2 linked regions of the Thiorhodovibrio winogradskyi genome follow. The protein of the gene in region 2 interacts with the protein of the main gene of each other region in a pairwise test. Links are inferred from orthologs where the notes say so. Each region holds a gene or a part of one and is shown on either strand. Other genes may lie near its edges.

Region 1 (3,307 bases), 4.2 Mb from region 2 along the record:
CGAGGAACACTTCAAACGCCTGGAACACCAAAAGCTCGACAACATGCTTGGATTCTGCGAGACCACCGAGTGTCGCCGTCAGGCGCTGCTCAACTATTTCGGCGAGCCGTTGCCCGACCCTTGCGGCAATTGCGACACCTGTCTGGAGCCGGTGCCGACCTGGGATGGCACAGTGGCGGCGCAAAAGGCCTTGTCCTGCATCTTCCGCACCGGCCAGCGCTTTGGCGCCAGCTATCTGACCGAGGTGCTGCTCGGCAAGACCAATGAGCGCATGCGCCGTTTCGGGCACGATCAGGTCAGCACTCACGGCATCGGGCGCGAACTCAATGCCGATCAGTGGCGCTCGGTGTATCGTCAGTTGGTCGCGGCGGGCTTTGCCGCCGTGGATGTCGAGGGGCATGGCGGCCTGCGCCTGACAGAGAAAAGCCGCCCGCTGCTGCGTGGCGAGCGGAGCATCCGCCTGCGTCAGGATCCAGACAAACAAGCCCAGAAACGCGCCACCCGCACCCCTGTGAGCGTCACGCCCAGCGATCCCGAGGCGCGTGCACTCTGGGAAGCGCTGCGCGCGCATCGCGGCAAGATCGCCAGGGAGCTCGACGTGCCGGCCTTCGTGGTGTTTGGCGATGCGACCTTGCGCGAAATGCTGGCGCATCGCCCGCGCAATCGGGAGGAGTTTGGGCGCATCAGCGGGGTGGGGCAGGTCAAGCTCGAGCGCTTTGCCGATGGGTTTTTGCAGGTGCTAGCCGCGCATCGGGCGCGATAAGACCGGCCGAGACTGCCCCGGACGGCTGACGATCACCAGGTTTCAGTGGGAGCTTTTGGTGGCGGCTCCTAGTGGAAAAAAGGTGATCTCTCCTCCTCGTTCGCGGCAGTGTCGGCGTCCAGATTTGCGTCCACGGCTGGATCGACATCTGAGTCCAGACCGGGCTCGCCCGCAATGCGGTGGGCCTCATCAAACCAGTCGCCCAGATCGATCAGCCGGCAGCGTTCGCTGCAGAAGGGGCGCCAGCGCGATTCCGGCGCCCAGGGGACGGCCTTGCCGCAGTTGGGGCAGGGGACGGAGGTCGGCATGGCGGTCTATGAGGTCGCGGACATCTTCAGGAACCTGATAGGCGAAGGATCAGAAGACGCAGCAAGTCAGCTCAAAGGGGATATCCGCCGCTGTCTGCGTGGGCCGTGAAGTGTCCTTGGCCGTCAGGAAGCGGATACTGAATCTGTTTCTGTGACCGCTGATCTCCGGGAAGCAGTCGAGCTCGGGATTGAGTGCCACCCGGATGAGTTGCGTGGGCGCGCCCGTCTCGAGGGTTTCTTGAAAAAAACCCTGATGAGCCTTGACCGAGCGGGCATGACTGCTTGAGCGCGCCAGCGACAGGATGAGGTCGATGGCGTTCTTGGCCGGCTCGAGATCGGTGCTCCAGCGCGCGAGCAAGAGTGCGCGCGCCTCGGGCGACTTGGTTAACAGATGATGGTAATGCGGTAGGTCGAAGCTGCAGGCGCCACCTGGAATACTGTTGCGCTGGGCAATGGCCTTCATGAAGTCATCGTCGCGCGCGGCCGCGCCAATCTGCCCGTGGAGGGCGATCAAGCAGTGCTGCGCCTTGCCGAGCCGCGCCAAGACATCATCGAGCATGCTTGGGTCGACGCCTGGTTGATTGCGCACCCGGCCCAATGCATTGGCATTGCGGTCGAGTTCCTTGGCCAGCTCGCTTTTGATGTCGGATCGCGAGGTGATCGCGAGGATATCCAATAGGCCCTCGAGTGCCGCGCGCGTGCCCCAAGTGGTCTCATCGGCACGAAAGTGATCATATTTTTCAAAAAGATGCTCAAGCCGCAGAAAAGTGCGAATGCGCTCGTTTAGCGGATGCTCGAATACCGTCATGTCCGACACTGGGACGTCCCCCGACTAACACTCATGGGATCAGCGCTCATGAATCCGGTGCTCATGAATCCAGTGCTCATGGGTCCTGTGTTCATGGGCTGGCTACCTGTTAAGGATAGGAAACTCTTGTTGCAGGGAGATTGTGTCTCAGCCCGCTCATGCATGCTGCTCCAATCCATCCTGTTTTGTCCTGATTCTCCGGCATTGGCCGGCTTGGGTCAAAGTCTTCACCAAAGTCTTAACGGGGTGTGCCGACAGCGGGCGAGGCTTGCGATGCCCCTTTGCAGTCGGGGCGATGCTAAACTGCCGTCCCAACAGGGCGCCCGATGCGCGTCTGCAATCCGTTTTGATTGCCGCGCGCGCCAGGTGTTGGAACGACCGGGGACTATCGAGGATAGCGCATGGCAGGCCATAGTAAATGGGCAAACATTAAGCATCGCAAAGCCGCGCAAGACAAAAAGCGCGGCAAAATCTGGACCAAGCTGATTCGCGAGGTCACGGTCGCGGCCCGCGAGGGAGGCGGCGATGCCGGCTCCAATCCGCGTCTGCGCCTCGCCATCGACAAGGCTCTGGGCGCGAACATGCCCAAGGATACCGTCGATCGGGCCATCAAGCGTGGCGCGGGCGCTGGCGAAGGCGACAACTACGAAGAAATCCGCTACGAGGGCTATGGTCCAGGTGGCGTGGCCGTCATGGTTGATTGCATGACGGATAACCGCAATCGAACCGCCTCGGAGGTGCGTCACGCCTTCAGCAAACATGGCGGCAATCTGGGCACCGATGGCTCCGTGGCCTACCTCTTTACCAAGCAGGGCGTGATCAGCTTTCAGCCCGGGACTGACGAGGATGCCGTCATCGAGGCCGGGCTCGAGGCCGGAGCCGAGGACGTGGTGGTCAACGAGGATGGCTCGCTTGACGTGATCACCTTGCCGGAGACCTATGTCAGCGTCTGTGATGCGCTGTCCGCGGCGGGCTTCGACACCAGTGTATCCGAGCTTGGCTTTAACGCCGCGACCAATGTCGAACTTGACCGCGATACGGCCGAGAAGCTGCTGAAGCTGATCGATGCGCTCGATGATCTCGACGATGTGCAGGATGTCTACCACAACGCCGACATCAGCGATGACATCATGGCGGAACTGGATGCCTGAGCCGCTGACGGGCCCCAGGGCGTCATGACCAATCCAGCGGTCCTCCGCCAGCGGATTTTGGGCGTCGACCCTGGCTCGCGCAATACAGGTTTTGGCGTCATTGACAGCGACGGACGCCACAGTCGCTGTGTCACCAGTGGCTGCATTCGGGTCGGTCAGTTTGGCTGGCCAAAGCGGCTGGAGCTGATTTTTGACCGCATTGCCGCCCTGGTGGCTGAACATCGACCCCACGAACTGGCCGTGGAACAGCTCATTTTCGCGCGTGACCCCAGCGCCG
Region 2 (5,299 bases):
CCTAAATACAGTTCTTGTTGGGCGAATTTTCGAATGGGGGGCTTGGCTGATTGCATCGAGCAGCGACGGTCACTACATTGACAGGAATACCTAACAAGAAGGCCGTCGCACCATTACTCTCGGAGGGAGGCCACGCGCTTTGCGCGCGACACTGGTATCCCGGCCATCGGTCAATCGGGTTAAAGGTCTCGAGCGCCGTCTGTCATCTCCATCGCCAAGCCGTAATCAAGCATTTCCGGTATCAGCTAATCCCGGCATCAATAAATTCAGCATGTTAAAAAAACTCCGCCCCACCGCAAAGCTAGCGGGTCCTGATCGCGAAACAGCCCTTGCCTCGGTTCTGCGCGAACTCAAGCAGCGTGAGCAGTTGCTTCGCACCATCAAACCCCTGCTGCCCGAGGGTGTCCGCCGACATTGCTCCCAGGCGAGCACTGATGGTGATTGCCTGCAGTTGTTTGCAGACTCGCCCGTCTGGGCGGCAAAGCTCAGGCTGTTTACACATCAGATACTTAATGTGTTATCAGAGCAGGGACTCACCCTGAAACAATGCCAGGTCCGCGTGTCCCCCCCCCTATTTGTTGGCAATGGACCGCAAGGACACAGGCATGCCGACTCCCACACCACCCTTGATCTTGATGGTTCTGGAGATCATGACCAGAAGCACGGCGTGACAGGCAACCCCAAAGGGCGCCTCTCGGCGATCGCTGCATCACACTTAAAGCAGGCGGCAAGTGCGATATCAGATGAGCGCATTGCAGCCTGCTTTGAGCGTATAGCACACCATCACGGCCAACACGCGCTAGAATAAACCAAATCCAGAATTAACTAGAAATTATGCCACGGGAACCGGATGAGCGTAGCTAATCGGCGCTTTTTTCGGGTCGCCAAAGGTCACTTCTTCCCAGGCTTCTTCATTGGCTAACAAGGCACGCAGCAACTGATTGTTGATGGCATGACCTGACTTATAACCATGAAAGGCGCCAATCAGTGAGTAGCCTAGCAGATAGAGATCACCTATGGCATCAAGGATTTTGTGTTTGACGAATTCATTGCCATACCTCAGACCTTCTTCGTTCAGTACCCGGTAATCATCGACCACGACAGCGTTATCCATGGTGCCACCAAGAGCCAGATTCTGTTGACGCAAAGCTTCGATATCGCGCAAGAAACCAAAAGTGCGTGCACGGCTGATCTCTTTGACAAAGGAGGTGGTTGAGAAATTGATACAAGCCGACTGTTCGCGAGACGAAAAAGCGGGATGATCAAAGTCAATCACGAAAGATACCTTGAAACCGTCAAAGGGGTCGAACTGGGCAAACTTATCGCCGTCCTCGACCCGAATACGACGCTTAATTCGAATAAAACGCTTCGGCCGTGATTGCTCCTCAATGCCAGCGGATTGAATCAAGAAGACAAAGGGGGCTGCGCTGCCGTCCATGATGGGCACCTCAGGGGCACTGACCCGGACATAGGCGTTATCGATTCCAAGTCCAGCAAAGGCAGAGAGTAAATGCTCGACAGTCGAAATGCGTACACCGTCGCGCATCAATGTTGTAGACAACCGCGTATCTCCAACATTCGCCGGACACGCCTTGATTTCGAAAGGCTCGTTGAGATCGTCCCGGATAAAAACGATACCTGTATCAGGTGCAGCAGGCGACAGAGTGAGGTACACTTTTTCGCCGGTGTGCAATCCGACACCAGTTGCTCTGATGACATTCTTGAGTGTTCGCTGCCGGATCATTGATAAAGCTCTCCGTTCACCGCGGCGGTCCCTGCGGCGTCGCCACTTGCTTGCTCTTAACTCGAGCTGCGTTCGATCTGGGCGCTCATATCGCGGCCATCGGCGTCAGTCTCGTCCTGGGGACCGGAGGATTTCGACTCCTCCGGCCAGCGTCTGTTAACTCATCAAGGCAACATCATCGACTCATTCGCGCCTGTGCGGCCGGCGGATGCTTGAAATGGCACGGCACCTTGGAAGTCAGTGGTCAGAATCCGCGCCAGCGTTATCTGCCTTTGGTCGCCATATTAGGGTTTTCCCGAATTAGAATCAAGCACCCGAATCCAACCTTTTATGAAAAAACCGAACCTTGTCGCCAACGACCAAGTTTCGCGGATTCGAGCCGCTCTCTACACCAATGCAAAAACAACGCCTTACTAGTTTTTCAGGCGTTCTAGGCCCTTACCCTCAAGCATAACGGTAGTTTGAGCGTCCAGGATCCTTTGGACTCGGCGCCTCGGTCAAAGGGTGCGGCGCGACATCATTGACGATGCCGCGTCGGCAATGCCTCCCTTTGCTCAATCCGATGCATGGGATTCAATCCGCCTGTCGGCGCAGGAAGGCCGGGATGTCGAGATAATCCAGATCGGCCGCCGCCGACCCTCCTTCGGCAGCGGCAGCGTTGGCCGCCGCACGCTTGTTGCGAATGTAAGCCGGTTGGTCCATGTCCCGGTAATCCGGTGCCATGCCGCGGTCAGGTTCGTTGGACACCAGACGCATCTTTGGCTGTTCAGCCTGCGCGGCGGCGCGAGCACCAAGCCCGGTGGCGACCACGGTGACGCGCATTTCCTTGTCCATACTGGTGTCAATGACGGTGCCAACCACGACAGTGGCGTCATCGTCCGCGAAATCCCGCACGGTATCGCCAACCTCGGTGAATTCACCGATGGTCAAAGAGCTGCCGGCTGTAATATTGACCAGAATGCCGCGCGCGCCGGACAGATCGATATCCTCGAGCAGGGGGCTGTTGATGGCGGCTTCCGCGGCTTCGCGCGCACGCTCGTCACCACTTGCCGCCCCCGTGCCCATCATGGCCACGCCCATTTCCGACATCACCGTCTTGACATCGGCAAAGTCGACGTTAATCAGACCAGGGCGCGTGATTAGCTCGGCGATGCCCTGAGTGGCGTTGCGCAACACATCATTCGCGGCACTGAAGGCGTCAAGCAGGCTCATGTCCTTACCGAGCACAGCCAGTAGTTTCTCGTTGGGTATGGTGATCAGGGAATCGACTGATTTGGCCAGCTCCTCGATACCCGCGTCCGCCACCTTGCGCCTTTTACCACCTTCGAAAGGAAAAGGTTTGGTGACCACGGCAACGGTGAGTATTCCAAGCTCGCGCGCGATCTGTGCGACCACGGGAGCAGCTCCAGTGCCTGTGCCTCCACCCATGCCCGCGGTGATAAACACCATGTCGGCCCCTTCGAGAGCGTCCTTAATGCGTTCACGGTCTTCCTCTGCCGCGGTGCGCCCGACCTGTGGATCGGCACCAGCGCCCAGGCCCTTGGTGATGTCGTTGCCAAGCTGCAAAATGGTTTTGACATTGGAGCTTTCGAGTGCCTGCGCATCGGTGTTGGCGCAGATAAACTCCACTCCTTCGATATCCGAAGCCACCATGTGATTGACGGCATTCCCGCCTCCGCCGCCAATACCGATCACGCGAATCACGGCAGTTTGGGTCTGGGCATCTATCAGTTCAAAAGTCATTGCAGTTCTCCTGATTTCTGGTCATGTAATAGGGATGGAAGCTGTCATGTCCTGAAACGACCGCCGTGATAGCGATCAATACTAGAGATCGCCGCTCAGCCATGAGCGGAATTTATGCCAGGCAGCACCGATCCCCCGCGTCTCGCGATACTCGGGATGGGCCTCGAATCTGTGCTGCTTGGCGTAGATGAGCAGCCCAACGCCACTGGCGTAGACAGGGTCGCGCATGCGGTCCTCAAGCCCGGTGAAATACTGGGGGACACCAATGCGCACCGGCATGCGAAACACATCCTCGGCCAATTCCACCAGCCCCTGCATCTTGGCGCTGCCGCCGGTCAGCACCACGCCGCCCGGGACCATGTCCTCGAAGCCGCTGCGGCGCAGCTCTCCCTGAAGCAGGCCGAGCAATTCTTCGTAGCGCGGCTCAACCACATTGGCCAGAGTGTGATGGGAAAGCTGGCGCGCGGGCCGGTCACCGATACTTGGCACCTCGATACTCTCCTTGCTAGCGGCATCGCATTGAGCACAGCCGTGGCTGATCTTGATGGATTCGGCGTGATGAATGGGCGTGCGCAGCGCCACCGCGATGTCGTTGGTCACTTGATCGCCGGCGATGGGCACCACGGCTGTGTGGCGAATGGCGCCATCGGTAAAGACAGCCATGTCAGTGGTGCCGCCACCCATGTCGATAAGGCAGACACCGAGTTCCTTTTCGTCCTCGGTCAGCACTGAATAGCTCGAACTGAGCTGATCGAGCACCAGGTCATCGACTTCCAAGCCGCAGCGACGAATGCACTTGACAATATTTTGGGCGGCACTGACCGCACCTGTGATGATGTGCACCCTTGCTTCCAAGCGTACACCACACATACCCACGGGCTCGCGGATGCCTTCCTGATTGTCGATGATGAACTCCTGCGGCAGGATGTGGAGAATTTTCTGATCCGCCGGTATGGGCACCGCGCGCGCGGCGTCTATGACCCGATCAATATCGCCCTGGTTGACTTCATGTTCCTTGATCGCGGTGACCCCATCGGAATTGCGGCTGCCAATATGGCTGCCGGAGATGCCCGCATGCACGGAATGAATCTCGCATCCAGCCATCAACTCAGCTTCCTCAATCGCGCGCTGAATGGACTGGACCGTTGACTCGATGTCCACCACCACACCTTTTTTGAGCCCGCGCGAGGGATGCAAGCCAAGGCCCACGATCTCGATGCTGTCATCGGCTTTGATCTCCCCAACCAGGGCCGCCACCTTCGAGGTGCCAATGTCGAGCCCCACCACTAAATTTTCTCTGCGTCTTGCCATAACCTGTGCTCTATCGCTGTTCGTTGAGTGCCGCCATGCGCTTTCCCCGGGCATGGAAATCGCTTTCCCTGTCGGTGGGCTCTCTGTCGCTATGTCCACTGCCCCTTTGCCAAAGCACCGCGAGACCATTGCTGTAGCGCAGATCGATACGCTCCGGCACCGCCACTGCCTCGATGCGCGGAAAAGTCGCCAGCAGCCGGGTCAGGCGCCGCTCGAGTTGCTCGGTGCCAAAATGCAGCACCGGCCCGCCGAGCAGCTCCAGTGTCCAGTCGCCGCGGCGGTCGCACTCAAGCGCGTCAATCAACAGGCCGAGGTCGGCGAGGCGCGGCTGCCACAGCAGCAGTCGGTCGACCACCTCCACGGCTCGCTCATCCGCACCCGACAGACGCGGCAATCCGGCCGGAACCCGACGGTCCTGGGGATGGAAAATCACCCCCTCTCGCGTCACCAAACCATCTTCACCCCAGCGGGCCACCGCCTCATGTTCGCTTACTTCGAGAA

What was found.
Region 1: the proteins of ftsZ (region 2) and zapD interact in binary tests that used the Escherichia coli proteins (3 or more experiments, as listed by UniProt). The link is inferred for Thiorhodovibrio winogradskyi from one-to-one orthologs.

What each region holds. Positions count from the first base shown.
Region 1 is NZ_CP121472.1:5,244,813-5,248,119, reverse strand. Bases 1-2,843 are described here. They hold zapD (cell division protein ZapD), read right to left. Parts: upstream 1,880-2,843; coding sequence 1,121-1,879; downstream 1-1,120. Other genes in these bases: Thiowin_RS24015 (YebC/PmpR family DNA-binding transcriptional regulator), read left to right, coding at 2,281-2,843; Thiowin_RS24025 (DNA gyrase inhibitor YacG), read right to left, coding at 832-1,071; recQ (DNA helicase RecQ), read left to right, coding at 1-763. Outside these bases: more of Thiowin_RS24015, read left to right, coding at 2,844-3,030; crossover junction endodeoxyribonuclease RuvC, read left to right, coding at 3,055-3,307. UniProt on the Escherichia coli protein: Cell division factor that enhances FtsZ-ring assembly. Directly interacts with FtsZ and promotes bundling of FtsZ protofilaments, with a reduction in FtsZ GTPase activity.
Region 2 is NZ_CP121472.1:1,085,672-1,090,970, reverse strand. Bases 1,403-4,294 are described here. They hold ftsZ (cell division protein FtsZ), read right to left. Parts: upstream 3,488-4,294; coding sequence 2,318-3,487; downstream 1,403-2,317. Other genes in these bases: ftsA (cell division protein FtsA), read right to left, coding at 3,569-4,294; lpxC (UDP-3-O-acyl-N-acetylglucosamine deacetylase), read right to left, coding at 1,403-1,744. Also shown: Thiowin_RS04845 (M23 family metallopeptidase), read right to left, coding at 1-56; Thiowin_RS04840 (DciA family protein), read left to right, coding at 140-808; more of lpxC, read right to left, coding at 833-1,402; more of ftsA, read right to left, coding at 4,295-4,798; Thiowin_RS04820 (cell division protein FtsQ/DivIB), read right to left, coding at 4,809-5,299. UniProt on the Escherichia coli protein: Essential cell division protein that forms a contractile ring structure (Z ring) at the future cell division site. The regulation of the ring assembly controls the timing and the location of cell division.